One region of the Arthrobacter sp. USHLN218 genome, then DNA from elsewhere that is predicted to be linked to it. Evidence: predicted binding sites of a transcription regulator. Region 1 holds the regulator's gene; the other holds the start of a gene.
What was found. Region 1 encodes HspR, which represses chaperone genes until heat shock. Its sites were predicted from a motif close to AAGTTGAGTCNNNNNGACTCAACTT; they were not measured.

Region 1 (15,788 bases):
CTTCACGCCATCGCGTTCGGTGGCCATCAGCACCGTCGACGTCGGCCCCTCGAGCACCAGACCGTCGGTCGAGGTGAAGATGACGTCGTCCGCGCCGTGCGCCTTGGCATAGCGCAGGGTGGCCATGTTGACTGCGTAGGAGAGGGTCTTGGCCCCCAGCAGCAGCCACGGTGCGCGCTCGGCCAGCGAGCTGTCATACCCACGGTCCAGGAGCAGGATGTCCACGCCTTCCTGGCGCTGCCTCCGGCCGACAGGCCCGGCCGCGTCCGCCTGCACCCAGGCCGTCGGCCGGTCCGCGCCCTCGACGCCGCGGGTCACCAGGAGCTTGACCACGATCTCCTCGGCCGGGGGATGTTCGGCCAGGGCGGTGGCGATGGCACGCCGCCAGCTGTCGGCGGACGGGATGTCCAGTTCCATGCTCCGCGCCGACTTGGCCAGGCGGTCCAGATGCGCCCCGACTTTGCGCGCAACGCCATCCACGGCGAGCATGGATTCGAAGACGCCATCCCCGCGGGTGGCGCCGAGGTCCGTGGCCATCAGCTGGGGCTGTGCAGGGTCTGCAACCCTGCCGTTCTCGTGGGCAGGGTCGAGAAACACCAAAACTGTCATGGCTTCAGCATAGATTGCCGCCGCATGCAGATTAGGCTGGGGGAGGACACGCCGGGGGCCGGCGGGACGAAAGGACTGGTACTGCCGTGCTGTGGTCGCTTGCGGGGTTGGGCACCTTCCCGGAATGGGCCGTCACCCTGCTGACGGTGGTTGACTTCGCCATCCGGATCATCGCCCTGGGCATCGTCCCGGGCAACCGCCGCCCCACCACCGCCATGGCCTGGCTCCTGGCGATTTTCTTCCTGCCGCTCGTCGGCCTGGCCCTGTTCTTCATGTTCGGCAGCTTCCGGCTCTCCGATCGCCGGATCGCCAAGCAGGCGGAGACCAACAGCCGGGTGCACGCGGCCACCCAGGACCTGGAGGAGCCGCGCAGCGAACGCGAAGCCCCGGAGTGGGTGCACTCCGCGGCGGAGCTGAACCGGACCCTGGGTTCGTTCCCGATGCTGGACAGCAACCACGCGGAGCTCTTTCCGGACTACAAGGGGTCCATCGCCGCGATGGCCAAGGCCGTGCGCGAGGCCCAGGAGTTCGTGAACATCGAGTTCTACATCATGTCCCGGGACGACATCACGGGCGAACTTTTCGATGCGCTGAAGGAGGCCGCGGCCCGCGGCGTGCGGGTGCGGCTGCTGTTCGACCATCTGGGGACGATGCGCGTCAAGGGCTACCGGGACTTCCTGAAGTGGCTGCAGGACAGCGGGATCGACTGGCGCCGTATGCTGCCGCTGCTTCCCGTGCAGGGCCAGTGGCGCCGCGTGGACCTGCGCAACCACCGCAAGATCCTCGTGGTCGACGGGCGCGTGGCTTTCACGGGGTCGCAGAACCTGATCCATCCGGGCTACCACCGCGCCTCGAGCGCGCGGGTGGGCCGCCAATGGGTGGAGCTGATGGCCCGCTATGAAGGCCCGATCGTCACGGCCCTGAACGTCGTCTTCGCCACCGACTGGTCCAGCGAAACGGACGAAACGCTCGAGGGCGAACTGTTCACCCCCGTTCCGTTCCGCGAGCCCGGCCCGATGACGTGCCAGGTGGTGCCCAGCGGTCCGGGATTTGCCACCGAGAACAACCTGCGGCTGTTCAACACGCTGATCTATGCCGCGGTCGAACGGCTCTCCATCTGCAGCCCCTACTTCGTCCCCGATGACTCGCTCCTGTACGCCATTACGACGGCGGCCCAACGTGGCGTCGAAGTCGAACTTTTTGTTTCCGAGCAGGGAGACCAGTTCCTGGTCCACCACGCCCAGCGGTCCTACTACCAGGCCCTGCTCGAGGCCGGCGTGCGGATCTATCTCTACCCGAAACCCTTCGTCCTGCATGCCAAGCACTTCACCGTGGACGACGAGATCGCGGTAATCGGCTCGAGCAACATGGACATGCGCTCCTTCTCGCTCAACCTCGAGGTGTCCGTCATGATGCTGGGCGATGGTGTCGTGGGGCGGATGCGCAAGGTACAGGACAGCTACCGCGAAGTCTCCCGGGAGATCACGCTGGAGGAGTGGACCAAGCGCAGCCGGCTGGAACGCTACGTGGACAACGTCGCCCGGCTGACCGCGACGCTGCAGTAGGAAGGCTCTGCGGCAGGCCGACGATGCAGCAGCAGGATGTTGTCAGTCCGGAAAGGCGGCGCCGAGGGTCGAGAGCACCCCGAAGGCCTTCGCCCGGACTTCGTCCCACTCTGCGGCCGGGTCCGAGTCGGCGGTGATGGCACCGCCCACGCCGAGGCTGAGCCGGCTGCCGTGGCGGACCAGCGTGCGGATCACCACCGACAAGTCGGAAGCGCCGCTGAGGGAAAAGTAGCCGGCCGCCCCGGAATAGATGCCGCGGGGGCCGGATTCCAGCTGGTCGAGGATCTCCATCGTGCTGATCTTCGGCGCGCCGGTCATGGAGCCGGCAGGGAACGCGGCGGCCACGGCCTCGGCCCGGGAAGCGTCCGGCCGGAGCTGCGCATCGATCGTGGAGACCATCTGGTGCACCGTGGCGTAGCTTTCGATCGCGCACAGCCGGCTGACCCGGAGCGTCCCCGGCACGGCATAGTGGCTGAGGTCGTTGCGCAGCAGGTCCACGATCATGATGTTTTCGGCCCGGTCCTTCGGGCTCGCCGCCAGCTCGGCTTTGGCCGCCGCGTCCTCCGCCGGGTCCTCCAGCCGCCGGCGCGTGCCCTTGATCGGCTCCGCCCGCAGCCACCCGTCGGCACGGATGCTCATGAACCGCTCCGGGGACGTGCTGGCCACCGTCAGGTCGCCGAACCGCAGGTAGGTGGCAAAGGGCGCGGGATTGCGACGGCGGAGGGCAAGGTAGGTGCCCAGGTCGTCAAGGCCGGGGGAGGCATCGGCAGCCAGTTGGGTGGTCAGGCAGATTTCGTAGGAATTGCCCTCCGTGATCTCCGCCTGTGCCCGGCGCACCTTGTCCAGGTAGGAGGCCCGGCTGTCCCGCAGCGTGAAGGCCGGTGCCGCGGCGGACGGGGCACGTCCCTCCTGCTCCCCGCCGTCCGACGGCGCACCCGCATCCTGCTCCCCGCCGTCTGGCGCACCGGCGGACAGCGCTCCGATGGCCCGGCGGGCCTGCTCCCGCCACCGCGCCGCCTCGGCGGAAGCCGCCTCGTCGAGGCCGGCGGCGTGGGTCAGCGTCAGCAGGTAGGTGAGCTGCCGCTGATGGTCCAGCACTATGCCCCGCCCGGCGAAGATCAGCGCCGCGTCCGGAGTCGGCGCGGCGACGTCGCTGCCCCCGGTTTCGCGCTTGAGTTCATAGCCCAGGCACCCGATCCAGCCGAGCGCGAATCCCTCCGGCACGTCGTCGGGGAGCTGCACTGCCGCCCCGCCCCAGACGGAGTCCAGCCAGCGGAAGAACGGACCCCGGATCCGGACGCTCACCCGGCCCCGGGTGATAGTGGTGGTCCCCGCCCGGTGCTCGGCAAGCGCCCCCAGCGGACCGCCGCCGTCGGCCATGATGCTGACCGCGTTCCGGTCCACAGGCCGGCCCGCGGCCGCGTTGGAACTGTCCAGCCATACGGCGTGGGACGAGGCGCCGTACAGGGCCCGGAAGAGGGCGGCGGAATCCGGGCAGCTGCCCAGCCGTTCCACCTGAAGCTCCGGTCCCGGAAGGTGCGATCGTTCCAGAGCCAGCAGCGGCTCGAGCTGCGGCAGGTCGAGCAGAGCCCGCAGGACGGCGGAGGGGGAGAGCAGGTCCGGGCTGTCCTGGACCACGATGTCAGCGGCGCCGGCCACATCGTCGGCGGCCAGCCATTTCTGCTCCTGCCCGGCCCAGGTATCCCAGTAGGGTTCGTAGCCAGCGCCGTCCCGGGCAATGGCGCGGGTGCGCCGCTGTCCGGCGTCCGCTTCGATCCAGATAACCGCATCGAGGAGCTGCCGGGCGGCGGCATCGGCCGCTCCGACGCCTTCCAGGATCACGACCTCGGCGGGCTCGGTGACGCGGCGCTCGCCGTCGGTGTCCGCGGTCCAGTTCCACGCCGTCCAACGTGCGCTCAGGCCGCGCGAGAGCGGTTCCAGCACCGTTTCCCAGTACCGGCGCCGGCCGTCCTCCAGGCCGTTCCAGCCGGGGTAGATGTCTTCCAGATGGAAAACGCCGACGCTGCGGTGGCGGCGCAGCAGAGCGGCAAGCTCCAGGGCGAGGGTGGTCTTGCCCGCCCCGGACCGGCCATCGACGGCGATGAGCACCGGCCTGTCAGCGGGCTGCAAGAGCGGCCCTGACGTGCTGCACGATTCCCGGAACCGCCCCGCTGATCATGTCCCAGCTGGCCTCGAAGTCCGCCTCGTCCCCGAACCACGGATCGTAGATACCCTGCGCCGCGGGCTCCTCGTCCGCCAGGGCGGGATCGAAGGAACGGAACATCCGCACCTTGGCGAGGGAGTCCTCGTCCGGCGCGTCCGCCCGGAGCTGCTCGTAATGGTCGATGTCCAGGGCCAGGATCAGGTCGCGCTCCCGGTACCAGGCCGGCAGGAACTGGCGCGCGCGGTGGCCGGTGCTGGGCAGGCCCGCCAGCTTGAGGCGCGCCGCCGCGCGCCCGTCGATCGGCCGCCCGGCCTCCCAGTTCGACGTCCCGGCCGAGTCGACCGTTGCCCGGGCCGCCAGGCCGGCCTCCGCCAGGGCCTTGGTCAGCACGTACTGTGCCATGGGCGAGCGGCAGATATTGCCCGTGCAGACGGTGATGATCCGGTACATAGGCTCGATTCTAGTTAGAAGAAGGCCAGGAGCAGGCCGACGCCGATGAACAGCGCGCCGAAGACCGTGCTCATGATCCGCTGGCCGCGGGTGCTGCGCGTGAAGCGCTGGAACGTCCGGGCGGCCGCGGCGAAGAAGAACCACATGACGAGGATGTCGATCAGCACGATCGTCGCTCCCAGCACCATGTACTGCGGTGCCAGCGGCGTCTCCGGCCGGATGAAGCCCGGCACGAACGCCAGGAAGAACACCACGGCCTTGGGATTGAGCAGGTTCACCCACAGGCCGCGGCGGAACATCGACCACGCCGGCTCGTTCCGCCGGCTGAGGGCCACGGCCTCCTCCGCCTCCGGCTTGGCCAGCAGCTGGCGGACACCCAAGTAGATAAGGTAGGCGGCGCCCGCGTACTTGATCGCGTAGAACGCCGTCGGTGAACTGGCCACCAGCAGGCCCACCCCCAGGGCGACGATGGCCAGGTGGACGACCAGCGCGGCCTGCTGCCCGAGGATGCCCCAAATGGAGCGGCGGAAGCCGGTATTGAGCGCGTTGCTCATCGTGTTGATGGCTCCCGCGCCGGGGGTCAGGCTGATGACCGTGCCGGCGCCCACCAGGGCGAGCCACAGGGAAAATTGCACGAGGTGATATTACGCTGGCCAGGCCGTGGCCACACAACGTGTCCGCCGGCCGAAATCCTTGCAGCGCCGGTCAGCCTTCTTCGAGCAGCGCCATGGCGGCGTTGTGGCCGCCCAGGCCGCTGACGCCGCCGCCCCTGCGCGCGCCGGCGCCGCACATCAGGATGCGCTCGTGGCCGGTGGCAACGCCCCAGCGCCGCGCCGCGTTGTCCAGGGGCTCGTCGTCTTCGGCGAACGGCCAGGAGAGCGGGCCGTGGAAGATGCTGCCGCCGGGCATCGCGAGGCTGTGCTCCAGGTCGAGGGTGGTCCTGGTCTCGATGCAGGGGCGGCCGTCGGCGTCGGTCATGAGGCAGTCCTCGACCGGCTCCGCCAGGACGGAGTTGAGCGAATCGAGCACCGCCCGCTGCAGTTCCTCCCGCAGCCGGTCATTGTCTATCTCGGTCAGCAGCCGGTGCGGAGTCTGCAGGGTGAAGACCGTGAGTGTGTGGGCGCCTTCCCGCCGCAGGCGCTCCGGCAGGATCGACGGGTCCGCGAGCGTGTGGCAGTAGATCTCGGCCGGCAGCGGAGCCGGAACCGAGCCGCGCGTGGCGTCTGTGTAGGCACGCTCCAGCTGGGTGTACGCCTCGTTGATATGGAAGGTGCCGCCGAAGGCCGCCTCGGGCGCCAGGCTGCTGTCCTTGAGCCGGGGCAGCCGCTTGAGCAGCAGGTTGACCTTGGCCTGCGCACCCTCGGCCCGGCCGGATGCCGGAGCCGCTGTCCCGGTGGCCGCGTCGCCCAGGAGGCGCTCCAGCACCTGCGGGGCCACATTGGCGAGCACAAACTCCCCGTGCACCGTGGAAGGGCCGTCGGCGCCGCCGTCGTACGCCACCTCGCCGCCAGGTGACACCGCGGTGACCTCGGCCGACGTGCGGAACTGGACGCCGGCCGCCCGGGCGGCCTTTTCCAGCGCGCCGCTGACCGCGCCCATGCCGCCTTCCGGGACGTCCCAGTCACCGGTCCCGCCGCCGATCACGTGGTACAGGAAGCACTTGTTCTGCTGCAGGTCCTTCTGCTCGGCGCGGGCGAACGTGCTGATCAGCCCGTCGGTGAGGACCACGCCGCGGACCAGATCGGACCGGAACGCCGTCTTGATCGCCTCGCCCAGGGGCCGCTCGAAGAAGTCCGCCCACAGCTCGTCATCATCCAGCAGGGCGCGGACGTCGCTGCGCCGCGGCAGCGGCTGCGTCACGGTCGGCCACAGCCGCTCGGCGATGGCTCCGGTGCGCTCGTAGAAGCGGCCGAAGGCCTCGAAGTCGGCTGCCGCGTCCACGGCCGCGAAGGACGCGCGCGTCGCCTCGGGATCTTCGTTGTCCACCAGCAGGCCCGCATCCGTGCCTGGCAGGGGCGTGTAGGAGGAGTAGCGGCGTCGGATCAGCCGCAGGTCCAGGCCGAGGTCGTCGATGATCTGCTGCGGAAACAGGCTCACCAGGTAGGAGTAGCGCGAGAGGCGGGCGTCCGTGCCGGGGAAAACCTCGGCGGAGACGGCGGCGCCGCCGAGGTGGTCCTGCCGCTCCAGCACCAGCACGGAGCGGCCGGCTCGTGCCAGGTAGGTGGCGGCTACCAGGCCGTTGTGTCCGCCGCCGATGACGACGACGTCGAAGTGCTCTTGTTCACGGGTATGCAGGGGCATGGGGCTCCTCTATCGGGCCAGGTCGGCCGGCGGGCGGCGCTGCTGCGCCGGCGGGTCTCGGGGCTTGCTGGTCAGGGTTTGCGCGCGAGGATCTCCCCGTTGGGAATGAGGAACCAGCCGTCCGCGGCCATGGCCCACTCCTGCCAGCCCTGCGCGAGGCGGTCCAGCCCGGCCTGGTCCAGCAGGCCGCGGTCCAGCGCCTGCTCGCCGTACGCCGAGTGCAGGACCCGCTCGTACCAGACGTTGCCCCACCAGGTGCGCTGTTCCTCGGTGGCGTAGAGCCAGTTGGAGGAGGACGGGCTGATGTCGCTGAACCCGGCGGCCTGCGCCCAGGAGAGCAGGTGGCGGCCGGCGTCGGGCTCGGCGCGGTTGCCGCGGGCAATCTGCTGGTAGGTGTCCATCCACTCGTCCAGCTCCGGGAGTTCCGGGAACCAGCTCATCCCGTGGAAGTCCGCGTCCCGCACGGCGACGATGCCGCCCGGCTTGGTCACGCGCCGCAGCTCATACAGCGCGGCCACCGGATCGGTCAGGTGCTGGAGCACCTGGTGGGCATGGACGACGTCGAAGGTGTCGTCGTCGTAGTCCAGGTCGTAGATGTTGCCGCTGACGAAGACGGCGTTGTCCACCCCGCGCAGCGCGGCGAGCTCGGCGGCCTGCTCCAGCACATCGTCGGAGCGGTCCAGGCCGACCACCTCGCCGGGGGCGACGAGCTCGGCCAGGTCCGCGGTGATGCTGCCCGGCCCGCAGCCGACGTCGAGCAGCCGCATTCCCGGCTTGAGATGCGGCAGCAGGTAGGCGGCGCAGTCCTCGGCGGTGCGGACGGCATGCGCGCTGACGACGCTCTGGTGGTGGCCGTGCGAGTAGACCTCTTCCTTCATAGTGGGAGGGTACTCTGCGCCACAGCGTGAGAGGTAACGGCGCGGCCGCTTGTTGCGCTATTAGTCACGATTGGCCGCGGACAGGGATTCATCGGCGCCGGCCAAAGTATCTCCATGATGGAGATACTTTATAGTGGAGCTAAAAGCCTGCTTCCTCCAAAGAAAGGCCGGTCGGATGTCCCGCTGGTTGAGAGTGTTCGTGCCCGTGCTGGTGGTGCTGGCCTGGTTGGCCGCGGCAGGCCTCGGAGGGCCGACCTTCGGCAAACTCTCGGACGTGTCCACCAATGACCAGGCCGGCTTCCTGCCGCAGAGTGCGGAGTCGACGGAGGCGGGGGAGTGGCAGCAGCGGTTCCTGGATTCCGAGTCCGTGCCCGCCGTCGTCGTTGTCGAATTCGACGCCCCGCTGGCGCCGCAGGAGCTCGGCGGCCTCGCCCCGCTCGGGCAGCAGCTCGGCGAGGCGGCGGGCCTGGCGTCCGGCAGCGGTCCGCAGGTCGCCGGTCCGATTCCCGCCGAGGATCTCACTGCGGTCCAGTTCATCGTCCCCGTGCCCGACGACGGCGAGGTGGGTGCCTCCGTCGACGGGCTGCGCGACGTGCTGGCGGCCGAGCTGCCGGACGGCGCCACCGGTTACGTGACCGGTCCGGCGGGCTTCGTGGCCGACCTGGTCGAGGCGTTCGGCGGCATCGACGGGCTGCTGCTGGGCGTGGCGCTCGCGGCCGTGTTCCTCATCCTGCTCGTGGTGTACCGGGCCCTGCTGCTGCCGTTCCTGGTGCTGCTGACCTCGGTTTTCGCCCTGTGCGCGGCCATCCTGGTCGTCTACTGGTTCGCGCTCCTCGGCTGGATCCAGCTCAGCGGGCAGAGCCAGGGCATTCTGTTCATCCTGGTGATCGGCGCCGCCACGGATTATGCGCTGCTGCTGGTGGCGCGCTACCGGGAGGCCCTCGGCGAGGAGGAATCCGCCTGGTGCGCGATGCGCACGGCGTACCGCGCCGCGGTCGAACCAATCGTCGCCTCCGGGGCGACGGTTACGCTGGCGCTGCTCTGCCTGCTGTTCTCGGACCTGAATTCCAACCGCAGCCTGGGGCCGATCGCGGCCATCGGCATCGTCTTTTCGGTAGTCGCCGCGCTGTCGCTGCTGCCGGCCCTGCTGCTGATCTTCCGCCGCGGGGCCTTCTGGCCGATCGTTCCGCGGCCCGGTCGGCACGCGCACCGGTCCGCCGAGGGCAATGTTCCCGCCGGGGCGGAGGGCCTGCGCGGAATCTGGCGCCGCATCGCCGGACTCATCGCGCACCGGCCGCGGCTGACCTGGCTGGTCTCGCTGGCGGTCCTGGCGGCGGGATCGCTGGGCGTGCTGCAGCTGCAGGCCCACGGGGTGCCGCAGTCGGAGCTGGTCCTGGTCCAGACGGACTCCGCGGACGGCCAGGATGCCCTCGCGCGGCACTTTGACGCCGGATCGGGGTCGCCCGCCGTCATCATCGCCGACGAGGCGCTGCGCGACGAGGTCCTCGAGGTTGTCCGCGGCCAGGACGGGGTGGCCGACGCGGAACTGCTGGCGGCCGGCGGCACGGTCGTGGAAGAAGACGGGCGGGTCCTCATCAATGCCACCCTGGCGGACGTCGCGGATTCTTCGGCCGCCGAGGAGACGGTGGCCGAGCTGCGCGCCGCGCTCGACGCGGTCGACGGCGGGGCCCTGGTCGGCGGCACCACCGCCGTCGCGCTGGATACCAACAACTCGGCCCAGGCCGACCTGCTGAAGATCATCCCGATCGTGCTGGCCGTGATCCTGGTGGTGCTGATGCTGCTGCTGCGCTCCGTCGTCGCGCCGGTGCTGCTGATCCTCAGCGTCGCCCTGTCCTACCTCACGGCCCTCGGCGTCTCGGCCTGGCTGTTCAACCACGTGTTCGGGTTCCCGGGAGCCGATGCGTCGGTCCCGCTCTACGGCTTCGTCTTCCTCGTGGCCCTCGGCGTGGACTACAACATCTTCCTGATGACCCGGGTGCGCGAGGAATCCCTGCGGCTGGGCACCCGGCCGGGGATCCTCCGCGGCCTCGGGGCGACCGGAGGCGTCATCACCTCCGCCGGCATCGTCCTTGCCGCCACCTTCGCGGCGCTGGGGGTCATTCCCATCCTGTTCCTGGCCCAGCTGGCCTTCATCGTCGCGTTCGGGGTGCTGCTGGATACCGTCCTGGTGCGTTCGCTGCTGGTGCCCGCGCTCTCCTACGACCTCGACCGGCGCATCTGGTGGCCGGGAAAGCTGTCGCGGGGAACGCGGCAGGGGGAACCGGCGAAGCCGCCCGCCTACATCGACGCATGATCCCTATCGACGTCTGATCCCCATGGGCGTTGACCCTGACGGGCATGTGGTCCCATGGAGCTCGTGGCTCCCGCGGAGGGGGCGGCCGGGTGGCCGCCCCCTCCGGCGTTTCCGGACAGGGGGTGGCCTGGAGCAGTCCGGGTGCACCTCCAAACTTGAGTGCCAACGGCTCAAGTTGGGTTGACATCCCCGAGGCCCTGAGTAAACTTGAGCTCAGAACGCTCAATCCCGAGCCGCCCTTTTTGGGGCCGGCACGCCTGAGATCCGTGGCCGCCAGGCCAGCCAAGAAAGGACAAGCGTATGTCTCGTGCAGTAGGTATCGACCTCGGAACAACCAACTCCGTGGTTTCCGTGCTGGAAGGTGGCGAGCCCACCGTTATCGCCAACGCCGAGGGTGGACGCACCACGCCCTCCGTTGTCGCCTTCTCGAAGGCCGGCGAGGTCCTCGTCGGCGAGATCGCCAAGCGCCAGGCGGTCAACAACATCGAGCGCACCATCTCTTCCGTCAAGCGCCACATGGGCACCGACTGGAAGAAGGAAATCGACGGCAAGAACTACACCGCCCAGGAGATTTCCGCCCGCATTCTGCAGAAGCTTAAGCACGACGCCGAGTCCTACCTGGGCGAGAAGGTCACCGACGCAGTGATCACCGTTCCGGCGTACTTCAACGACGCCGAGCGCCAGGCCACCAAGGAAGCCGGCGAAATCTCCGGCCTGAACGTCCTGCGCATCGTGAACGAGCCCACCGCCGCTGCTTTGGCCTACGGCCTCGATAAGGGCAAGGAAGACGAACTCATCCTGGTCTTCGACCTCGGCGGCGGTACCTTCGACGTCTCGCTGCTGGAAGTCGGCAAGGACGAGGACGACTTCTCCACCATCCAGGTCCGCGCCACGGCCGGTGACAACCGCCTCGGCGGCGACGACTGGGACCAGCGCGTCGTCGACTACCTGCTGAAGCAGGCCAAGGCCAAGGGCGCCGACCTGTCGAACGACAAGATCGCGCTGCAGCGCCTGAAGGAAGCGGCCGAGCAGGCCAAGAAGGAACTGTCCTCGGCCTCCTCCACCAACATCTCGCTGCAGTACCTCTCCGTGACTCCCGACGGCCCGGTCCACCTGGACGAGCACCTCAGCCGCGCCAAGTTCCAGGAACTGACCGCGGACCTGCTGGAGCGCACCAAGAAGCCGTTCCACGACGTCATCAAGGAGGCCGGCATCAAGGTCTCCGACATCGACCACATCGTGCTCGTCGGCGGTTCCACCCGTATGCCGGCCGTGTACGACCTGGTCAAGGAGATGGCCGGCGGCAAGGAGCCCAACAAGGGCGTGAACCCGGACGAGGTCGTCGCCGTCGGCGCCGCCCTGCAGGCCGGCGTCCTGAAGGGCGAGCGCAAGGACGTCCTGCTGATCGACGTCACCCCGCTGTCCCTGGGCATTGAGACCAAGGGCGGTGTGATGACCAAGCTGATCGAGCGCAACACGGCCATCCCGACCAAGCGTTCGGAGACCTTCACGACCGCGGACGACAACCAGCCCTCCGTCGCCATCCAGGTATTCCAGGGCGAGCGTGAGTTCACCCGGGACAACAAGCCGCTGGGCACCTTCGAGCTGACCGGCATTGCGCCGGCCCCGCGCGGCGTCCCCCAGGTGGAGGTCACCTTCGACATCGACGCCAACGGCATCGTGCACGTTTCCGCCAAGGATAAGGGCACCGGCGCAGAGCAGTCGATGACCATCACCGGCGGCACCGCGCTGTCCAAGGATGACATCGACCGCATGGTCCGCGAGGCCGAGGAACACGCCGCCGAGGACAAGAAGCGCCGCGAGGCCGCCGACGTCCGCAACTCGGCCGAACAGCTGGCCTACTCCGTGGGCAAGCTGCTGACCGACAATGACGAGAAGCTGCCCGCCGAGGTCAAGACCGAGGTCCAGGCCGACGTCGACGCCCTCAAGGCCGCCCTGGAGAAGCAGGATAACGACGACGAGGTCAAGGCCGCGTTCGAGAAGCTCCAGGCATCGCAGACCAAGCTGGGCGAGGCGATCTACTCGCAGTCCCAGGCCGGCGCTCCCGGTGAAGGCGCTCCTGCTGGTGACGGCGCTCCCGGAGCCGGATCTGCCAACGCCGACGAGGACATTGTCGACGCCGAAGTAGTCGACGAGGAAGAGAAGAAGTAACGATGCCCCACCACGGTAACGAGCACGAACACGAGTCAGAGCCGGTGAGCTTCCGCGACAACCGGAAGATCGACCCGGAGACGGGCAAGGTCCGTGGGCCGCAGGAGGAGGCTGCCGCCCAGGATGCGGCGGCCTCCGCGGAGGCAGCAGGCCACGACCATGAGGATGTCACTCCCGTGGACGCGGCCCACGACTCCGGGGACGCACTGGCGCAGGCCGAGCAGATCCTCAACGAGGCCTCGGCCGAACCCGAGGCCGACCAGGCCCTGGTCGAGGAGCTCCGCAATGACCTGCTGCGGCTGCAGGCGGAGTACGTCAACTACCGCAAGCGCGTGGAACGGGACCGGGCGGTGGCCGGAGAGATGGCTGTCATCGGCGTCCTGAACTCGCTGCTGCCGGTGCTCGACGACATCGACGCCGCCCGCCAGCACGGCGACCTCACGGACGGCCCGTTCGCCGCGATCGCAACCAAGCTGGACGGCGTGTTGGAGCAGTACGGCCTGAACCGGATCAACGAGGCCGGGGTGGAGTTCGACCCGAACATCCACGAGGCCCTCATGCAGCAGCCCAATCCGGAGGTCAAGGTGGACACCGTCAACCAGATCCTCCGCGGCGGCTTCAAGTCCGGCGACCGGGTGCTGCGCGCCGCCCAGGTCATCGTGGGCGTGCCGGAGTAAGCGGCAACACCCAAACGGCCGCTGCCGGGAACTGCCTGCCTCGGGCAAGCAGTTCCCGGCACGACCCGTCCCGCCGGCCACGGCGGGACCCGCGACATTAACGACGACGAGAAGGAGGCATCCGGATGGCCAGCCAGGATTGGGTCGACAAGGATTTCTACAAGATCCTCGGTGTCTCCAAGGACGCCTCGGACGCGGACATCAAGAAGGCCTACCGCAAGCTGGCGCGGAAGTACCATCCGGACACCAATGCGTCGGACGCCAGCGCCGAGAAGATGTTCAAGGATGTTTCGGAGGCCTACTCGGTGCTTTCGGACCCCGAGGAACGCCAGCAGTATGACGCGATCCGTGCCATGGGCAGCGGAGCCCGCTTCTCGGCCGGAGGCGCCGGCGGTCCCGGTGCCGGCGGCTTCGAGGACGTCTTCGGCAACCTCTTCGGCCAGCACGCCGGCCGCGGCACCCGAACGGGCGGTTTCGGCGGCGGCAATGTCCCGCCCGAATTCGCCGACCTCTTCGGAGGTTTCGGCGGCGGCGGTTTCCAGGGGCCGCAGGCACCGCCGCGGAAAGGCGCCGACCGGACCGCGTCGACCTCCATTTCCTTCGCCGGTTCGATCAACGGCACGAAGATCGGCCTCCGCGAGCCCTCCGGCGAGGTGATCGAGGTACGCATCCCCGCCGGTATCAAGGACGGCCAGAAGGTGCGGGTCCGGGGCAAGGGACAGCCCGGCCCGGCCGGCAACGGCGACCTGATGGTGACCGTCAACGTCCAGCCGCACGGTTTCTACACCCGGGACGGGGACAACATCCGCGTCCATGTCCCGGTCACCTTCGCCGAGGCGGCGCTGGGCGCCCAGATCGAGGTCCCCACGATGAACGGCGAGCACGTCAAGGTGAAGGTCCCGGCGGGAACGCCGTCCGGCCGCACCCTGCGGGTGAAGGGACGGGGCGTCAAGACGTCGAAGGCGACGGGCGACCTGCTGGTGACCATCGACGTCGTCGTTCCGCAGAACCTGAACAAGCAGGCCGAGGAGGCCGTGAAGGCTTTCGCCGCGGCCACGTCCGACGCGGACCCGCGCTCCTCGCTGGCCGCCAAGGCCCGACTGTAGACGCGTGAAGAGGGGAGGAACGGCGATGGGCATCGACCGCAATGCGCCGATTTTCGTGATTTCCGTGGCAGCCGAGCTGGCCGAAATGCACCCGCAGACACTGCGCCAGTACGACCGGATGGGGCTGGTGTCCCCGTCCCGGCAGCGGGGCCGGCAGCGGCGGTACTCGCAGCGGGACGTCGACCTGCTCCGCGAGGTCCAGCGGCTGTCCCAGGAGGGCGTCTCGCTGGAGGGGATCAAGCGCATCCTCGAACTGGAGAACCAGGTCAGCGCGCTGCGTTCCCGGGTGGCCGAGCTGACCGCCGAACTCGACCAGACCCGGCGCCTGACCAGCGCCGAGGCCAGCCGCGTCTTCGCGGCCGGGCTGGCCGGCGACGTGGTCACCCTGGCCCGGGGCAAGCGTCCGCGGCCGCGGAGCCAGGCGCTGGTTGTGTGGCGGCCCCAGTCCTGACCGAAGCCCGCCGCGCCAGCTCGATGGCCCCCGCCAGCCGGGCGGCCAAGGCGGCGCCCACCCCGGGGATCTGCCTCAGGGCCTCGGCGTCCACGGCCAGCAGCCCGGCAGGACCGCCCGTCTTCTTCAGGATGAGCCGACCCAATTCGAGGCTGCTCGCCTCCCGCGTTCCCGAGCCGATGACCAGGGCCAGCACCTCAGCGTCCCTGAGCCGCCGGATGCCGACCCGGGCCATTTTCTCCCGCGGCCGGTCCGTGGCCTCCATGTCCGCAATGGATGTGTGTGTCTTCATGCAGCCACGCTACGGGCCCATGCCGGCCGGGCGGACCGGCGGGGGCCCGGATGTGCACGGCGGCGCTTCGGGGCGAACCTGTGGAGGAAGGGTCTAGGAATTCTGCTCCAGGGCGCGCTCGAGGATGGCCAGGACGCCGTCGTCGACCTCCGCCGGCGAGCGGAACCGCAGCCGCCGGTCGAAGGGATCACCGGACCGGCCCTTGACCGCCTCGAGCCGGGGGTCCTCCGCCTCGACGCGCAGCAGCAGGTCCAGGCTGCCCTTGTTCGCCGGCGTGATCTGGGCGAACTTGCGGCGCGGCGAATGGACCGAAACGTAGGTCTTCCGGGCCTGCAGCCACACCCCGTCGAGGGAAAGAGCCATGGACATCAGCCGGTCGGCGATCGGGCGCAGCGCCGGCCGGTCAGCATACTGCCCGTCGATCAGCTCGTCGCCCGACTTGAGGAAGAACTCCGGGTAACCGAACAGCTTCCACGCAACGGCCATGGCGGCGTAGCCGGTCACGCCCTGCTCCCGGAGCCATCCGGTCAGCTCCGCCTCCGTCGCGACGCCGGAGGCCCGCGCCTTCCCGGCCCAGGCCTCCGAACCCTCGCCGGTGCGCCGCACCAGCAGCTCCTCGTTCCAGTCGATCATCCCCTGCCAGGATGCAATGTCTGCCATCCCACCAGAGTACTGAGGTCAGCGGATCATGGTCCCGTCGGGAGCCACGACATACCAGACCTCGTTGACGCCCTGGCCGGTCACGTCGCCCGGCTTCGTGTCGTTCTGCCAGAGGTAGATCGGCATGCCGTCGATGGTGACCTGCTTCT
Region 2 (15,788 bases), on a different contig from region 1:
GTCGCCACCCCGCACGGCCAGCACTACGAAATCGCCAAGCTCGCCCTGGAAGCCGGCAAGCACGTGCTGTGCGAGAAGTCCCTGACCATCAATGCCCGCGAGGCCCTGGAACTGGCCGAACTCGCCCGCGCCAGGAACCTCTTCCTGATGGAGGCCGTCTGGACCCGATTCCTGCCCATCATCCACCGCGCCTGGGACATCGCCCACTCCGGCGAGCTCGGCGACCTCCAGTGGCTGCAGGCTGACCTCGGCTTCCCCGCTCCCTACGACGCGGCCTCCCGGCTGTGGAACCCCGGGGCCGGCGGCGGAGCGTTGCTGGACCTGACCGTCTACCCCCTGACCTGGGCACTCGGCATCTTTGGCTTCCCGCGGACGGTCCTGGCCAACGGCCATCTCAACGACGACGGCGTGGACGCCCAGAACGCCCTGACGCTCACGTACGCATCGGGTGCCCAGGCCCAATTGACGTCGTCGTTGTTGGCCTCCTCCCCGCGGACGGCCACCGTCTGCGGAAGCACGGGGTGGCTGCGCTCCGGGGCACCCCTGCACCACCCCACCGAACTGACCATCCACCGGCACTCCGGCGGCCAGCGGACCGAACAGTTCGGCCGGATCGGCCAGAACTACGTGTACGAGCTCCGCGAGGTGACCCGCTGCATTCAAGAGGGCCTGACCGAGAGTCCCACGATGCCGCTGGACGACACCCTCAACACCATGCGGCTCTTCGACGGCGTCCGGGCACAGATCGGCGTCAGCTACGCCAACGACAGGGCCGTGCCGGTCCTCGACTAGCAGATCCGGTCCCCGGTGCATCGTCCAAAACCGAGCCGCACCGGTCGTCGTCCATCCCTCCCGCGGGTTCAGCACGCTCACAGGAATTCAAAAGGTTCACCTAGCCTGGTCATGGGCTTTTCATAGACGCACTTGCCATTCTTCTTCTGCTGGCACCCGGCAACAGGGGCGCCCCGAGTGGAGGAAAAATGAATATTGTGAGCCGAAGCGCGGGCAACGCGTTCCGGAACAAGGTCCGAAGCGGCGCCGTGATCGCCGTGTTGGCCGTGGCGATCGGTTTGGCGCTGTCCATGCTGGTCGCGAACCAGGCCGTCGCGACCAAGATCGCCGAGCTGAAAGCCAGCACGGGCAACGCGCTGACCGTCAACCCGGCCGGGGCTCGGGGCTTCCAAGGCGGCGGGGAACCGCTCACTGCGTCCGACGCCGCCACCGTGGCTTCGACCGCACACGTCAGCCAGGCCATCGCTTCGTTGTCCGTCCGGCTCTCCAATGAGGACGCCGACAGCACCGCCGCGGCCGCAGGTCCCGGCGGACGACAGCAGCAGGTTGCAGGCACGACGAGCCTGGAATCCGCCGTCGATGCCGGCACCTTGGGGAACCGCATGAATCAAGGCCAAGCCCCGAGCACGCCGACGGGCACCGACGTTCCCGAGTTCGTCCTGCCGGTGACCGCAACCGGCGTCAGCGCCGCGACCGACGCTGCCGGCGGCCAACTGGACCTCTCTGCCGGCGAAGGCCTGACCGACTTCTCCGCGGCATCGACCCAGGCCGTCCTCGGCGCCGACCTCGCCGAGAAGAACTCGCTCACTGTGGGCGACACGTTCACCGCCCTTGAACGCAAGTTCACGGTCACCGGCATCTTCGACGCGGGCACCGAGTTCGACAACAACACGCTCTACTTCCCGCTGGCCGCCGTCCAGGAGCTCAGCGGACAGGACGGCGAAGTCAGCATGGTGACCGCCCTCGTCGACAGCATCGACAACGTTGATGCGACGAAGGACGCGCTGGCGGCGGCCCTCGGCGAAGACCGGGCCGACGTTACATCCGGCGGGAGCAACCTGGATGCGGCGGTCGAATCGCTGGCCGGAGTCCAGAAGATCTCGCTGATCGGCTTCATCGCATCCCTGGTCACCGCCGGCGTCATCATTCTGCTCATCATGGTCCTGATCGTCCGGGAACGCCGGCGCGAAATCGGGGTGCTCAAGGCCATCGGCGCACCCAACCGGACCATCGGGGCCCAGTTCGTCCTCGAATCCCTCGTCCTTGTTGCCGTCGCCGCAGTCCTTGGCACCGGCGTGGCGGTCGCCGCCAGCGGGAGCATTGCCGGGACCCTCGTCTCTTCTTCAACATCCACGACGACGGCGGCAGCAGGACGGGGCGGTCCGGCGGCTCCCGGCGGGGCGCAGGGGGCTCCCCCCGGACAGCCGGACATCGCCGCCGCGGCCCCATCCGGAGACGGACCGATGGCCAGCGCTCCGTTTGCCCGTGGAGCCGATCTCGTAGGCCAGGTCACGGCCAACATCGGCACGGAGACCGTGGCCCTAGGGCTACTGGCCGTGTTTGCCATCGCGGCGCTCGGCGCCCTGGTGCCCGCGCTGCTTACCGCCAAAATCCGTCCCATCGAAGTCTTGCGGGGAGAATGAAAATGCTTGAAGTTCGCAATGTCGTCAAGGAATTCCGCGCCGGCGGCGACGTGATTACGCCGGTCCAAGGGGTATCGCTGCATCTCCTGCAGGGCACGTTCGCCGCCATCCTCGGCAAGAGCGGCAGCGGCAAGTCGACCCTGCTCTCGCTGCTCGGCGCATTGGACAAGGCCACCAGCGGCGACGTCCTCGTCGACAACATCAACATCAGCATCTTGGCCGAGCAGAAACTGACCGCCTACCGGCGGAACGACATCGGATTCGTGTTTCAGCAGTACAACCTCATTCCCAACCTGACGGCCAAGGAAAATGTCATGCTGCCGATGGAGTTCGCCAAGGTTCCCAAGGCCCTCCGCCTCGCCCGCGCCGCGGAGCTGCTGACCGCCGTCGAACTCCCCGAGGACGTCCACGACCGCAAGGCGAACCGGCTCTCGGGCGGAATGCAGCAGCGTGTGGCAATCGCCCGGGCCATGGCCAATGCACCCAAGCTGATCCTGGCCGACGAGCCGACGGGCAACCTTGACGAACAGACAGGCGACAGGATTGTGTCGCTGCTCAAGGACCTGGCCCGGCGCAGGAACACGACCGTCATCGTGGTCACCCACGACAACACCCTGGCCGCCCGGACCGACCGCCAGTTCCGGCTCGCCGGCGGCAAGCTGACGGAGATTACGGGGCGGCCCAGCTGAGCAGGCCGGCCGCGCGGCCTGCCGCCCCCGAAAGGCCGCGCGGCCCCGCCGTCCCCGGGAGCAGGCCCGGGCGCAGGGCCGCGCGGCCAGCTATCGCGCGGTCACAGGATCGGCAACCTTCGGGTCCGAACCCGGGACACGGATACCGCCGCCCCGGCCACGATCAACAGCAGCCCGGACCACAGGATGTTCCCGGCCCACCAACCCGTTTCCGCCAGCATGTTTCCACCTTGGGCGGCCCCGTCCGCTCCCGGACCAGCATCTGCGGCCACCAGCCAGCGGTCGGCCGAAGCAATGGCAACACCGGGCGCAGCGCCACGACTAACAGTCACAGTGCCTGGTGCAACGCCCGCGCCGGCGGATGCATCACCCGCGTCTTCGGCTACGGCGCTGATACCCATCGTCGCTTCGCGGTCAACGTCACTGTCTGCGCCCTCGGGGGCAGCGCCGCCTGCTTCGCCGGCAGTGCCCTCCCCGCCAGCCGGCGCTTCCCCGCCAGCGCCGGTTCCGCTGTCGCCTCCGGTCGGACCTGCACCGTCACCGGCTATATCCTCATCGGCCGCGGTCCCGCCGCATCCGGACGATGTAGCCGATCCACCGAGTGCCAGGGCTCCGTCAAGGCAAACGTCGGCCGTGAGACCTTTCCCGTCGCCAGATGAAGAGTCGCCGGCATCGAGGCCTACATCCGCCAGCACATCGGCAGCGGCGTGGGCAACGGGCTCTGCAGCCACAGCCTCGCCCGTGCCGCCCAGCGTCACGTCCGCATCCGCCAGCACATCGGCAGCGGCGTGGGCAACGGGCTCTGCAGCCACAGCCTCACCCGCGCCGCCCAGCGTCACGTCCGCATCCGCCGCCATATCGGCGGCTACGTCAGACACCGGCTCGGCGGCAACAGCCTCGCCCGTGCCGCCCAGCGTCACGTCCGCATCGGCGGTGACCTCCGCGCCCGTATACCTTTCCTGATTCGGCGCGGGCTGACTGTCGGTCAGGACCTCCACGTCGATCGGCACGTCGGCCGTCGCATCAAGGCCGAGGACCTCGGCGTCGAGTCCGACATCCGCGGTGGCATCGACCACGGCGTCTTCCGAGAGGACGTCGACGCCGACTGCAACGTCCGCCTCGGTGGACACTGCATCGTCCGTCACGAACAGAACTTCCGGTGATTCGGTTTCGGCAGCCGAAGCCGCGGCTGTTCCGAGGACCAGCAGTCCTCCGGATAAGGCGACGCCGCACAGCGTCGTCCGCATTATTGCTCGCATGATTGTTCTTCTCCTGATTGAGTCCTTGCCGGCTATCTCAGCCAGCGGGTCCGTTGGCCGCATGAGTGGCAGCGGCAGGGACGGAATCAATCGGGCGAAGAACCAGGACTTTGCGAAGGAGAGGATGGCAGGATCCAGCCATCAAGCGGCAGGATGTGCGCGCACAGCCGGGGATCCGGCCCGCTGCCGGGCTCAATATCGGCAGGCGCAGCCCCAGGCGATTGCCCCGCTCCGGTGAGGGCGCCGGAAGGGCCGACGGCGGCCAGGGCGGGCTGCGCCGGGTGGGCCGGGCCCCGGGACTCCGCGGGCGGCAGGGCTCTGGTGCTCGCGGCGGCATCATGCGTCGCACGTCCGCCCTGAAAGATGGAGGCGGCGGACCCCACGAGGCCGGGCCCGGCGTCGTTAGATGACGCGGGGACAGGCGCTTCAGGCGCCCCTTCCCCCGATGCCGGCGCGGCCGTGCCGCTGGAGTCAGTGGAATCCGTCGACCCCTCGGAAGGAGCTGCGTCGGCCGGCTCGACGTGCTGCCGTTCGGGGCCGTCCGTCGAAGGAGCGGAGACCGCTCCCCCGGTTACCTCTTCACGGGGTTCTTCGACCGGGGTGACTGAGCGGCCGACCTGCTCGACCACCGCGTCAACGGTGCGGCCGGCAGGCTCAAGGATGGGCCGGGCTGCTACAAGAACGGGATCCGCCACGTCGGAAACCGCTGGCGTGGCGGCCTCCGTTACGGGGCGGACTGCGTGGAACACGGATTGGGAGACCGCTTCAACCGGCTCGGCGACCGTCACGACGATGGGTTGAGCCACCTTGCCCACCGGCTCCAGGGCCGTGGCGGTGACGGGTTGAGCCACCTGGCCAACGGTCTCGAACACGCCTGCCGCGGCGGGCGGGGCAGGTTTCGTTGCTGTCTCCAGCAGAGGCTGGGCGTCCCCGGCTGCGGTCGCGGCCGTCTCCGCCACCGGCGACGCCGCACCGCCAACCCGGTCCGCGGCATGCGCGGCGGCCTCGGAGACGGGCGCTTCTGCCGCTTGAGTAACGGTCGAGATCGCTCTGCCGAGTCCGCCGGGTTCATCGTCGCCGGCCTGGGCCGCGGAGACGCCCAGCAGTGCGAGTCCAACGGTGGCGCCGGAGATCAGCAGGGCCCGGCGCAGGAGGCAGCGAGCCTGATCCAATGAGCCATAGCCCATGGAAACCACCCCCGCGGTCCTGCCGGATAAACGATCCATGTACAGGCTACGACCGACGCCGGAGACCGTCTACAGGAGGCGGTCGATTGGCCAGGGGCGGCACCCTTTCAGTCGTCCCCGTGTTCGCTCTGGGCAATCACCCGGGCTCTTGGCACTCTCGGCGCCGAGTGCTAACTTGAAACTGTAGTTGAGCGAGAGACGCTCAACTATCCTTATGGAAGAACCAGCAAGGACAACGGACTACAGGAGTTGATAGTGATGGCTGCTCGATTCGACCCGTTCCGCGAAATCGACCGCGTGGCCGGTGCCCTCTTCGAAAACCGCTCGGGCCTGCGCCTGATGCCGATGGATCTGTACCGCGACGGGGACCACTATGTCCTGAACGCGGACCTGCCCGGCATCGATCCGGGCTCGGTCGACATTGACGTCGACGGACAGCTGCTGACCATCCGCGCCGAGCGGACCCTGCGGGGCCCCGAAAGCGGCGTCAAGTGGCTGGCCAGGGAGCGCGAGGGCGGGTCCTTCCTCCGGCAGTTGAACCTCGGCCAGGGGATCGACATCGACGCGATCACCGCACACTACGAGAACGGCGTGCTCTCCGTGACTATCCCGGTCAGCGAACGCGCCAAGCCGCGCAAGATCGAGGTGGTCAGCGCGCCGGCCGACCGTGCGGTGGAAGCCGGCGGCGCGGAGCAGAAGCCGGCCGACGCCTGACCCGGCCACTCCGCGTATCGAACCACTAATGACGACGGGGCGCCCCTTCCGCACGGAAGGCGCGCCCCGTCGTCGTAAGCGCCCTGATGCCGCCTGTGCTGTACAAGGGCCGGACGCAGTGATTACCTTCAACCATGGGCGCAGAAGTCAAGACCAAGACCTTCACCCGCGAACAACGGACCCGCTACCGCGAGCGGCTGCTCGAAAACCTGGAAACCTTCGCCGACTACCTCTCCACAGGCGAGTTCGCGCACTCCGGCACGATCGGCCTGGAGCTGGAACTGAACCTGACCAACGCGGACTGCTCCCCCGCCCTGCGCAATTCCGACGTGCTCGAGGCGATCGCCGACCCGTCATTCCAGACCGAAATCGGCGCGTTCAACATCGAAATGAACCACCCGGCGCTCTCCGTGTCCGGCCGGGGGCTCAAGGACCTCGAAGACGGCCTGCGCCGGCGGCTGAACCGTGCCGAGGAACGGGCCGCGGCGGTCCGCGCGCAGATCCTGATGATCGGCATCCTGCCCACCCTGAAGCAGGACCTGGTGGAGGACATGTCCTGGCTCAGCCCGGGGAAACGGTATGCGGCCCTGAACACCTCCGTGCTGCAGGCCCGCGGCGAGGACGTGCTGATGGACCTGCGCGGCCTGGAGTCGGTGTCCTTCTACGCGAAGAACATCGCGCCGGAGGCGGCCTGCACCAGCGTTCAGCTGCATGTCCAGCTCGAGCCGGCGGAATTCGCCCCGGTCTGGAACGCGGCGCAGGTCATCGCCGGGCCGCAGGTCGCGCTGGCCGCGAATTCGCCGATCTTCATGGAGAAGCTGCTCTGGCACGAGACGCGGATCGAGGTGTTCAAGCAGGCCATCGACACCCGGCCGCCCGAAATGCGCAACCAGGGCGTGCGGCCGCGCGTGTGGTTCGGGGAACGGTGGATCACCTCGATCTTCGACCTGTTCGAGGAGAACGTGCGGTACTTCCCGTCGCTGCTCCCCGAGCTTTCCCGCGCCACCGGCCGCCAGGCCCGCGGCGGGGCGCCGCTGCTGCCGGAGCTGCGGCTGCACAACGGCACGGTGTACCGCTGGAACCGCCCCATCTACGACCCGGGCGGGGACCAGCCGCACCTGCGGCTCGAGAACCGGCTGCTGCCGGCCGGCCCGACCGTGCTGGACACCGTGGCCAACGCCGCGTTCTTCTTCGGGCTGGTGCGCCGGCTCAGGACAGCCGACCGGCCGCTGTGGTCCCGGCTCGCGTTCCAGAGCGCGGAGGCCAACTTCCTGGCCTGCGCCCGCCACGGGCTCGAGGCCACCGTGTACTGGCCGGGCCTCGGCGACCTGCCCGTCGTCGAGCTGATCATCCGCCACCTGCTGCCGCTCGCCGCGGAGGGCCTGGCCGACCTCGGCGTGGATGCCGACCTGATCGAGGAGTACCTCGGGGTGCTGCGGGACCGGGCGCAGTCGGAACAGAACGGCTCCAAGTGGCAGATCGAGACCCTGCGCCGGCTGGAGTCCGACGGCCTGGACCGCGCTGCGGCGCTGGCGCGGCTGACCAGCCTGTACGCCACCAACATGCACAGCAATCTGCCGGTCCATACCTGGCCCGTGGCGGCCGCCATCGGCTGATCGCACATTGACGACGGCGGCCGGTACCTTTCCGCGCGAAAGGCACCGGCCGCCGTCGGGCTAGGTCCGCGAACTACTTGCTGCTGCGCCGCCAGAAGGCTGCCACGAGCGCACCGGAGACGTTGTGCCAGACCGAGAACACGGCCCCGGGAAGCGCCGCCTCGGGTGCGAAGTAGGTCTTGGCAAGGCCGGCCGCGAGGCCGGAGTTCTGCATTCCGACCTCAATGGCCATCGTGCGGCGCGACGGCACCGGCAGGCGGAAGAGCTTGGCCGCGCCGTAGCCCAGCAGGTAGCCGCCGGCATTGTGCAGCACCACGGCCAGCAGGATCAGCAGGCCGGCACTGAAGATGGCCTCGGCGCTGCCGGCCACGACCGCGATGACGACGAAGGTGATGGCCAGGACGGAGACCCACGGCAGCGCGGGAATCACGCGGTCCACGAGGCCGGGGATGAGCATGCGGGCGGCAAGGCCAAGGACCACCGGAATCAGCACGATCTGCACGATGCTCAGGGCCATCGCGCCGGCGTCCACCGGCATGTATTGGCCGGCGAGCCAGAGCGTCAGGAGCGGAGTGAAGACCGGCGCCAGCAGGGTCGAGACACTCGTCATGGTCACGGACAGCGCCACGTTGCCTTTGGCCAGGTAGGTCACGACGTTGGAGGCCGTGCCGCCGGGTGCGCAGCCGACCAGGATGACGCCCGCCGCGAGGGCCGGCGGCAGCTGGAGCAGCAGCGAGACGCCGAGGCCGAGCAGGGGCATGATGACATACTGCGCCACGACGCCGAGCAGCACCGGCAGCGGCTGCCGGACCACGAGCGCGAAGTCCGGCAGGGTCAGGGTCAGGCCCATGCCGAACATGATCAGCATCAGGGCCGGGTTGATGAAGGCCGCCAGGCCGGTGAAGGGCGCGGGGAAGAACAGCGCCAGCGCGCCGCCGGCGAGGATCAGAAGCGGAAAGAGGGTCACCGCGACGCGGGCGCTGCGTTCTTCCGCGCTGTCGGTGGCTGCCGCGGCAGGATCGGCGGTCCGGACCGCCTGCGGGTGGGAGGAGTTGTCGGTTTGCATAGGGAATATCGTTTCAGCCGGGTGTGCTGCGGCGTGAATTCATGACCTCGAGAGCCATCCGCTGCCCCACGCGAACGACGGCGGCCGGTACCTTTCCGTGCGAAAGGTACCGGCCGCCGTCGTTATGGGCTGGCCCGGTCGGTTAGGACAGCGTGGCCAGGATTTCGTTCAGCTTGGCCGAGGGACGCATGACGGCCGAAGCCTTCTCGTCCTCAGGGCGGTAGTAGCCGCCGATTTCGGCCGGGGAACCCTGGGCGCCCAGCAGCTCGGAGTTGATCTGGTCCTCGCTGCCCGTCAGTGCCTCGGCAACCGGGGCGAAGGCGGAGGCCAGTTCGGCGTCCTGGTCCTGCTTGGCCAGTTCCTGGGCCCAGTACCGGGCCAGGTAGAAGTGGCTGCCGCGGTTGTCGATCTCGCCGACTTTGCGGCTCGGGGACTTGTTCTCCAGCAGGAAGGTGCCGGTGGCGCGGTCCAGCGTGTCCGCGAGGACCTGGGCACGCTTGTTGCCCGTGGTGTTGGCCAGGTGCTCGAAGCTGACGGCCAGGGCCAGGAACTCGCCGAGGGAATCCCAGCGCAGGTGGTTTTCCTTCAGCAGCTGCTGCACGTGCTTCGGGGCGGAGCCGCCGGCGCCGGTTTCGAAGAGGCCGCCGCCGTTGATCAGCGGGACGATCGAGAGCATCTTGGCGCTGGTGCCCAGCTCGAGGATCGGGAACAGGTCCGTCAGGTAGTCACGCAGCACGTTGCCGGAGACGGAGATCGTGTCCTCGCCCTTGCGGATGCGCTCCAGGGTGAAGGCGGTGGCCTTGACCGGGGACATGATCTCGATCTGCAGGCCCTCGGTGTCGTGCTCCTTGAGGTATTCCTTGACCTTGGCGATCAGGTTGGCGTCATGGGCACGCTCTTCGTCCAGCCAGAACACGGCCGGGGTCTGCGACGCACGGGCGCGGTTGACGGCGAGCTTGACCCAGTCGCGGACCGGCACGTCCTTAGTCTGGCAGGCGCGCCAGATATCGCCCGGGGCGACCTGGTGCTCGATCAGGACGGCGCCGGAGCCGTCGAGGATCTGGACCGTGCCGGCGGTCTGGATCTCGAAGGTCTTGTCATGGCTGCCGTATTCCTCGGCGGCCTGCGCCATGAGGCCGACGTTCGGCACGGTGCCCATGGTGGTCGGATCGAACGCACCGTTGGCGCGGCAGTCGTCGATGACGACCTGGTAGATGCCCGCGTAGGAGCTGTCCGGCAGGACCGCCAGGGTGTCGGCTTCCTGGCCGTCCGGACCCCACATGTGGCCGGAGGTGCGAATCATGGCCGGCATGGAGGCGTCCACGATCACGTCGGAAGGCACGTGCAGGTTGGTGATGCCCTTGTCCGAGTCCACCATGGCCAGCGCGGGGCCCTCCTCGAAGCCCTTCTTGATCGCGGCTTCGACGCCTTCGCGGACGTCGGCCGGGAGTTCGGAGAGGCCGTTGAGGATCGAGGCCAGGCCGTTGTTCGGGCTCAGGCCGGCGTCTTCCAGCTGCTCGCCGTACTGGGCGAACAGGTCGGGGAAGTAGGCGCGGACCACGTGGCCGAAGATGATCGGGTCCGAGACCTTCATCATGGTGGCCTTCAGGTGCGCCGAGAGCAGCACGCCCTCTTCCTTGGCGCGGACGACCTGGGCGGCCAGGAACTCATCGAGCGCGGCGGCGCGCATGACGGTGCCGTCGATGAGCTCCCCGGCCAGCACCGGGAAGGAGTCCTTCAGCACGGTGGTGGTGCCGTCCTCGGCGACCAGCTGGATCTTGATCTTGTCGTCGGCGGGGATGACCACGGATTTCTCGTTGGAGCGGAAGTCGTCGGATCCCATGTGGGCGACGTTGGTCTTCGAGTCCGCGGACCAGGCACCCATGCTGTGCGGGTTCTGGCGCGCGTAGTTCTTCACCGACAGCGGGGCGCGGCGGTCCGAGTTGCCCTCGCGCAGCACCGGGTTGACGGCGCTGCCCTTGATCTTGTCGTAGCGGGCGCGGATTTCCTTCTCGACGTCGGAGGACGGATCATCCGGGTAATCCGGCAGCGCGTAGCCCTTGCCCTGGAGCTCGGCGATGGCCGCCTTCAGCTGCGGGATGGAGGCGCTGATGTTGGGCAGCTTGATGATGTTGGCTTCCGGCTTCTTGGCCAGCTCGCCCAGCTCGGCCAGCGCGTCGCTGACCCGCTGCTCCTCGGTGAGGTGGTCGCCGAAGGCGGCAATGATGCGGCCCGACAGCGAAATGTCCCGGGTCTCCACCTCCACACCGGCCTTCGAAGCGAAGGCTTCAACGATCGGCAAGAACGAATAGGTCGCCAGCATGGGCGCTTCGTCGGTGTGGGTATAGATAATCTTGGCCATGAGTGAGGCGTCTCCCTGAAATGTGGGTTTCTATTGGGGTCTCGATATTCAACTTACCCGAGGTGCGGGCGTCGATCTGTCAGTGGAAGAAGTGGCGGGCTCCCGTGAAGTACATGGTGATGCCGGCCGCGTTCGCCGCCGCGACGACTTCCTCGTCCCGCACGGAACCGCCGGGCTGCACCACGGCGCGGACGCCGGCGTCGATCAGGATCTGCAGGCCGTCCGCGAACGGGAAGAAGGCGTCCGAGGCGGCCACCGCCCCGCGGGCCCGCTCCGGAGCGCCGGCGCCCTCGACGTTGGCCGCTCCGCCGGCCGCGTCGGCGCCGCCGTCGACTGCCACACCTAGGGTGTTGGCGCGCTCCACGGCCAGCTTGCACGAGTCCAGACGGTTGACCTGCCCCATGCCGATACCGACGGCGGCGCCGTCATTTGCCAGCAGGATCGCGTTGGACTTGGCCGCCCGCACGGACTTCCAGGCGAAAGCAAGGTCGGCCAGGGTCGCCTCGTCCGCGGCCGGGCCGGCCGCCAGTGTCCAGTTCTCCGGGCTGTCGCCGTCGGCCTCCAGGGTGTCCGAAACCTGGACCAGCACGCCGCCGGAGACCTGGCGGATCTCGGCCGGATCGCGCCGGTAGCCTTCGGGCAGGGTCAGCAGGCGGATGTTCTTCTTCCGGGACAGGATCTCCACGGCCTCCGGCTCGAAGTCCGGCGCGATGACGACCTCCGTGAAGATGTCCTTGACGGTGTTGGCCATGACGGCGCTGACCGTGCGGTTGGCGGCAATCACGCCGCCGAAGGCGGAAACCGGATCGCAGGCATGGGCCTTGGCGTGCGCGTCGGCGATCGGGTCCTCGGCGCCCGGCGTCGCCACCGCCACGCCGCAGGGGTTGGCATGCTTGATGATCGCCACCGCGGGATCGGCATGGTCGAAGGCAGCGCGCAGCGCGGCGTCGGCGTCGACGAAGTTGTTGTAGCTCATCGGCTTGCCGTGCAGCTGGTCGGCCTGGGCGATGCCCGGGGTCGCGCCGTGCTCGACGTAGAGCGCGGCCGCCTGGTGCGGGTTCTCGCCGTAGCGCAGCACCTCGGAACGCTCCAGCGCCATGCCCGCGTACGGCGGCCAGGCCTTACCTTCGTCGGTGCCGTCGCCGAACTGCGCCGCGGTCCAGCTGGCGACCGCGTTGTCGTACGCAGCAGTGTGCGCAAACGCGGAAGCCGCCAGCCGCCGTCGTGCGTTCAGGTCAAAGCCGCCCTCCGCAGCCGCGGTGACAACCTCGGCGTACCGCGAGGGATCAACGACGACGGCGACGCTCGGGTGGTTTTTGGCCGCAGCGCGGACCATCGACGGGCCGCCGATGTCAATCTGTTCAACGACCTCGTCCTCGCCGGCACCGGACTTCACGGTGTCCACGAACGGGTAGAGGTTCACGACCACGAGGTCGAAGGCCTCGACGCCGAGTTCCTTCAGCTGGGCCACGTGGTCATCGCGGCGGCGGTCCGCCAGGATGCCGGCATGGACGCGCGGGTGCAGCGTCTTCACCCGGCCGTCCAGGCACTCCTGGAACCCGGTCACCTCCGAAACCTCGGTGACGGGCACGCCTGCCTCGGCGATCCGCTTTGCGGTGGAACCGGTGGACACGATGCTCACGCCGGCCTTGTGCAGACCTTGAGCGAGTTCCTCCAGCCCTGTCTTGTCGTAGACCGAGATCAGGGCCCGGTGGATGGGAACACGGTCAAGCTGCTTTAGGCTCACGCAAACTCCAAAGGTTCTTCAGTAGGGGTTGCCTCCCAGTCTAGTTCACGCGCCCGGCCGCCCCGTGACTGTGAAGCCGGGCAGCCCGAGGGTCCGCGGACGCAGGGCTACTCCGCCGTGGCCGCGCTGGGGGCGGAAGCGGCGGTCGGAGCCGAAGCCGGAGAGACGGGGCTCGGGGCCGAAGCCGGCGAGACCGGCGAGACCGGCGTGGGTGCGGACACCGGGGACGGGGCCGATTGTGCCGATACCGGGCTCGGAGCTGACTGGGCGGTTGCTGCGGACACCGCCGTGTTGACCGGCTGGCCGGACAAGTCGACGCTGGCCGGGGACACCTTTGCCTCCGCCGGACTGGTCACACCCTTGACGGCCTCCCGGTCGATGGTGCTGCTGCCCAGGTCCTGCTGCTCCTCCGGCGCGCTTGCGGCAGCCGCTGCCCCCGCGCCGAGCGCCAGGACGGAGAGCGAACCGGTGGCGATCCAGAAACTACGCTTATGCATGATGTCGAGCCTTCCTCGGGTGTGCGATGTCCAACTGCACGAAAGTCTGCCCGGGGAAAGTGAGACAATGAGGAGAGCCAAATGAGAGCCCTCTCATCAAGCAAAAGGCCAAGCCACAGGCACATCGAGCCTGCCGTTCCGTTCCACCTCCCCCGGAAGGCACCATGACCGAAACCCAGCGGCTTCCCACCGGCGACCAGATCGTGCAGGAACTGCCGTGGCGATGGAAGGTCCAGGGCAAGATCTTCATCATCGGCGGCCTCGGCTTCATGTTCGACGCTTGGGACGTGACCCTCAACGGCGTGCTCATTCCGCTGCTTTCGGATCACTGGGGCCTTCAGCCCTCGCAGGCCGCGTGGATCGGCACGGCGAACCTGATCGGCATGGCCCTCGGCGCCTTCGTCTGGGGCTCCGTTGCCGACCTCATCGGCAGGAAAGTCGCCTTCACCGCCACGCTGCTGGTCTTCTCGATCTTCACCGTCTGCGGCGCGTTCGCCCCCGACATCGTCTGGTTCTGCATCTTCCGCTTCATCGCCGGCTTCGGCCTGGGCGGCTGTGTTCCCGTGGACTACGCCCTCGTCGGCGAATTCACCCCGCGCCGCCAACGCGGCCGAGTGCTGACCGCGATGGACGGCTGGTGGCCGGTCGGAGCGGCGCTCTGCGGCTTCGTCTCAGCCGCCATCATGGCGACCTTCGCCGACTGGCGCTACACCATGCTCATCATGGTCCTGCCCGCCCTGCTTGTCTTCTGGATCCGGCGCTCCGTTCCGGAATCGCCGCTGTACCTGATCAGCAAGGGCCGCGGCGAGGAAGCCCGCAGCATCATCGACGAACTCGTCCGCAAGACCGGCGGCACGGCAACCAACTGGCGGCTGCCGGACCCTGCCGCGGCGCCCAGGCTCTCCGTCGGCAACGTCGTCGACCAACTGCGCGCCGTCTGGCGCTTCGACTGGAAAATTACGACGGCGGCCTGGGCCTTGTTCTTCTCTATTCTCCTTGTCTACTACCTGGCACTGACCTGGATGCCCCGCATCCTGATCGAATCCGGCTTCGCGGAAGTCAGGGCCTTCATCACCACCGCTGGCATGGCCGCCGTAGGCCTGCTCGGCGTCATCGTCGCCGCCTACTTCGTCGAAAAGACCGGCCGCAAATGGATCCTCGCCATCACCGGTCCCCTGTCCGCGCTCACGCTGGTCGTCGTCGCCCTCAGCGTCGACGTGCCGGCCGCAGTCGTCACCTGGCTGCTGATCTACGGCTTCATAGTCCAGATCGCCATCCCTGTTCTCTACGCCTACGTCTCCGAGCTCTACCCCACCGAACTCCGAGGCTCCGGCTTCGGCTGGGCCTCCACGTTCTCCCGCGTCGGCGCCGGCTTCGGACCGCTCATCTTCGTCTCCGTCATGTGGCCCTACCTCGGCCTCGCAACGTCCTGTGCCATCGCCGCCGCCTTGGTGGTCATCTCCGTCCTCTGGATGGCCAAGTTCGCGCCCGAAACCAAGGGCGCCCAACTCCACTAATCAGCAGCCAGCCCCATTCGGATTCTCCAGGCAGTCATCCGCGTAGTTGTTGACGACCGACCGCCACACGCTGATGGTCTGAGCTGGAGAGACGAAGTCCGCTTCCCCCGGAACATCGACAGCTGGACCACCATTGACGCTGTAAGTCGCCCTATAAGTTACCGTCAACGCCACCGTGTAGTCACCTGTCTCCCGATACACATGGCTGGTGACCGTTGGATTTCCCCACTGATTGCGATTAATGGGCCCGCCTGGAGTCAGGTACGCCTTGCTCGTCGCGTCGCCATAATTCCACGTGTACTGGACCGGTCTGGCCTCAAGGTGGATATCCTGCCCGTGAAGCCTGAAGTCGCGGGATTGTCGACCTGCCACAGCATAAAGATTTGTGTGGGCGCCTTTGAGAGTGTGAGGACTGGGCTGACCGACCACATCACCTGCTGCAATATCCAGCTTTCGAAAAGCTGCCAAAATATCTTCGGCAATCCGGTCAAGTACGTCATTAGGATTTTCCGAATAAAGGCACGAGTAACCCTGCAGCTGACGCCATCGGAGTGGCTGAATATCGGTCGACGCCGCTTCCCAAATGATTACCTGGCCGTCTTCCGCGTCATCGCATTCCGGAAGACCTGCCAAACAACTGATATCTATATTGTCCCGACCATCGTCCAAACATGCGGGTTGATAACGATAGACCGTGGT

Region 2: the regulator HspR is predicted to act here: its motif matches at 5,755-5,779, upstream of WFH44_RS00480 (Hsp20/alpha crystallin family protein).

The regions. Positions count from the first base shown of each region.
Region 1 covers NZ_JBBCYT010000005.1:145,565-161,352, forward strand. Annotated here, with positions in the region: gene WFH44_RS13045 (aminodeoxychorismate lyase) at 1-609, opposite strand, end outside; gene cls (cardiolipin synthase) at 696-2,174, shown strand; gene pabB (aminodeoxychorismate synthase component I) at 2,217-4,304, opposite strand; gene WFH44_RS13060 (low molecular weight protein-tyrosine-phosphatase) at 4,291-4,788, opposite strand; gene WFH44_RS13065 (LysE family transporter) at 4,803-5,423, opposite strand; gene WFH44_RS13070 (phytoene desaturase family protein) at 5,494-7,089, opposite strand; gene WFH44_RS13075 (class I SAM-dependent methyltransferase) at 7,161-7,967, opposite strand; gene WFH44_RS13080 (MMPL family transporter) at 8,143-10,281, shown strand; gene dnaK (molecular chaperone DnaK) at 10,582-12,453, shown strand; gene WFH44_RS13090 (nucleotide exchange factor GrpE) at 12,456-13,130, shown strand; gene WFH44_RS13095 (DnaJ C-terminal domain-containing protein) at 13,256-14,236, shown strand; gene WFH44_RS13100 (heat shock protein transcriptional repressor HspR) at 14,262-14,687, shown strand; gene WFH44_RS13105 (UPF0758 domain-containing protein) at 14,617-14,979, opposite strand; gene WFH44_RS13110 (DUF5655 domain-containing protein) at 15,073-15,639, opposite strand; gene WFH44_RS13115 (COG4315 family predicted lipoprotein) at 15,658-15,788, opposite strand, start outside.
Region 2 covers NZ_JBBCYT010000001.1:92,147-107,934, reverse strand. Annotated here, with positions in the region: gene WFH44_RS00505 (Gfo/Idh/MocA family protein) at 1-792, shown strand, start outside; gene WFH44_RS00500 (ABC transporter permease) at 981-2,435, shown strand; gene WFH44_RS00495 (ABC transporter ATP-binding protein) at 2,438-3,124, shown strand; gene WFH44_RS00490 (hypothetical protein) at 3,226-4,446, opposite strand; gene WFH44_RS00485 (hypothetical protein) at 4,470-5,609, opposite strand; gene WFH44_RS00480 (Hsp20/alpha crystallin family protein) at 5,829-6,284, shown strand; gene WFH44_RS00475 (glutamate--cysteine ligase) at 6,419-7,900, shown strand; gene WFH44_RS00470 (bile acid:sodium symporter family protein) at 7,974-8,966, opposite strand; gene WFH44_RS00465 (NADP-dependent isocitrate dehydrogenase) at 9,109-11,328, opposite strand; gene purH (bifunctional phosphoribosylaminoimidazolecarboxamide formyltransferase/IMP cyclohydrolase) at 11,408-13,075, opposite strand; gene WFH44_RS00455 (hypothetical protein) at 13,183-13,572, opposite strand; gene WFH44_RS00450 (MFS transporter) at 13,737-15,089, shown strand; gene WFH44_RS00445 (PKD domain-containing protein) at 15,090-15,788, opposite strand, start outside.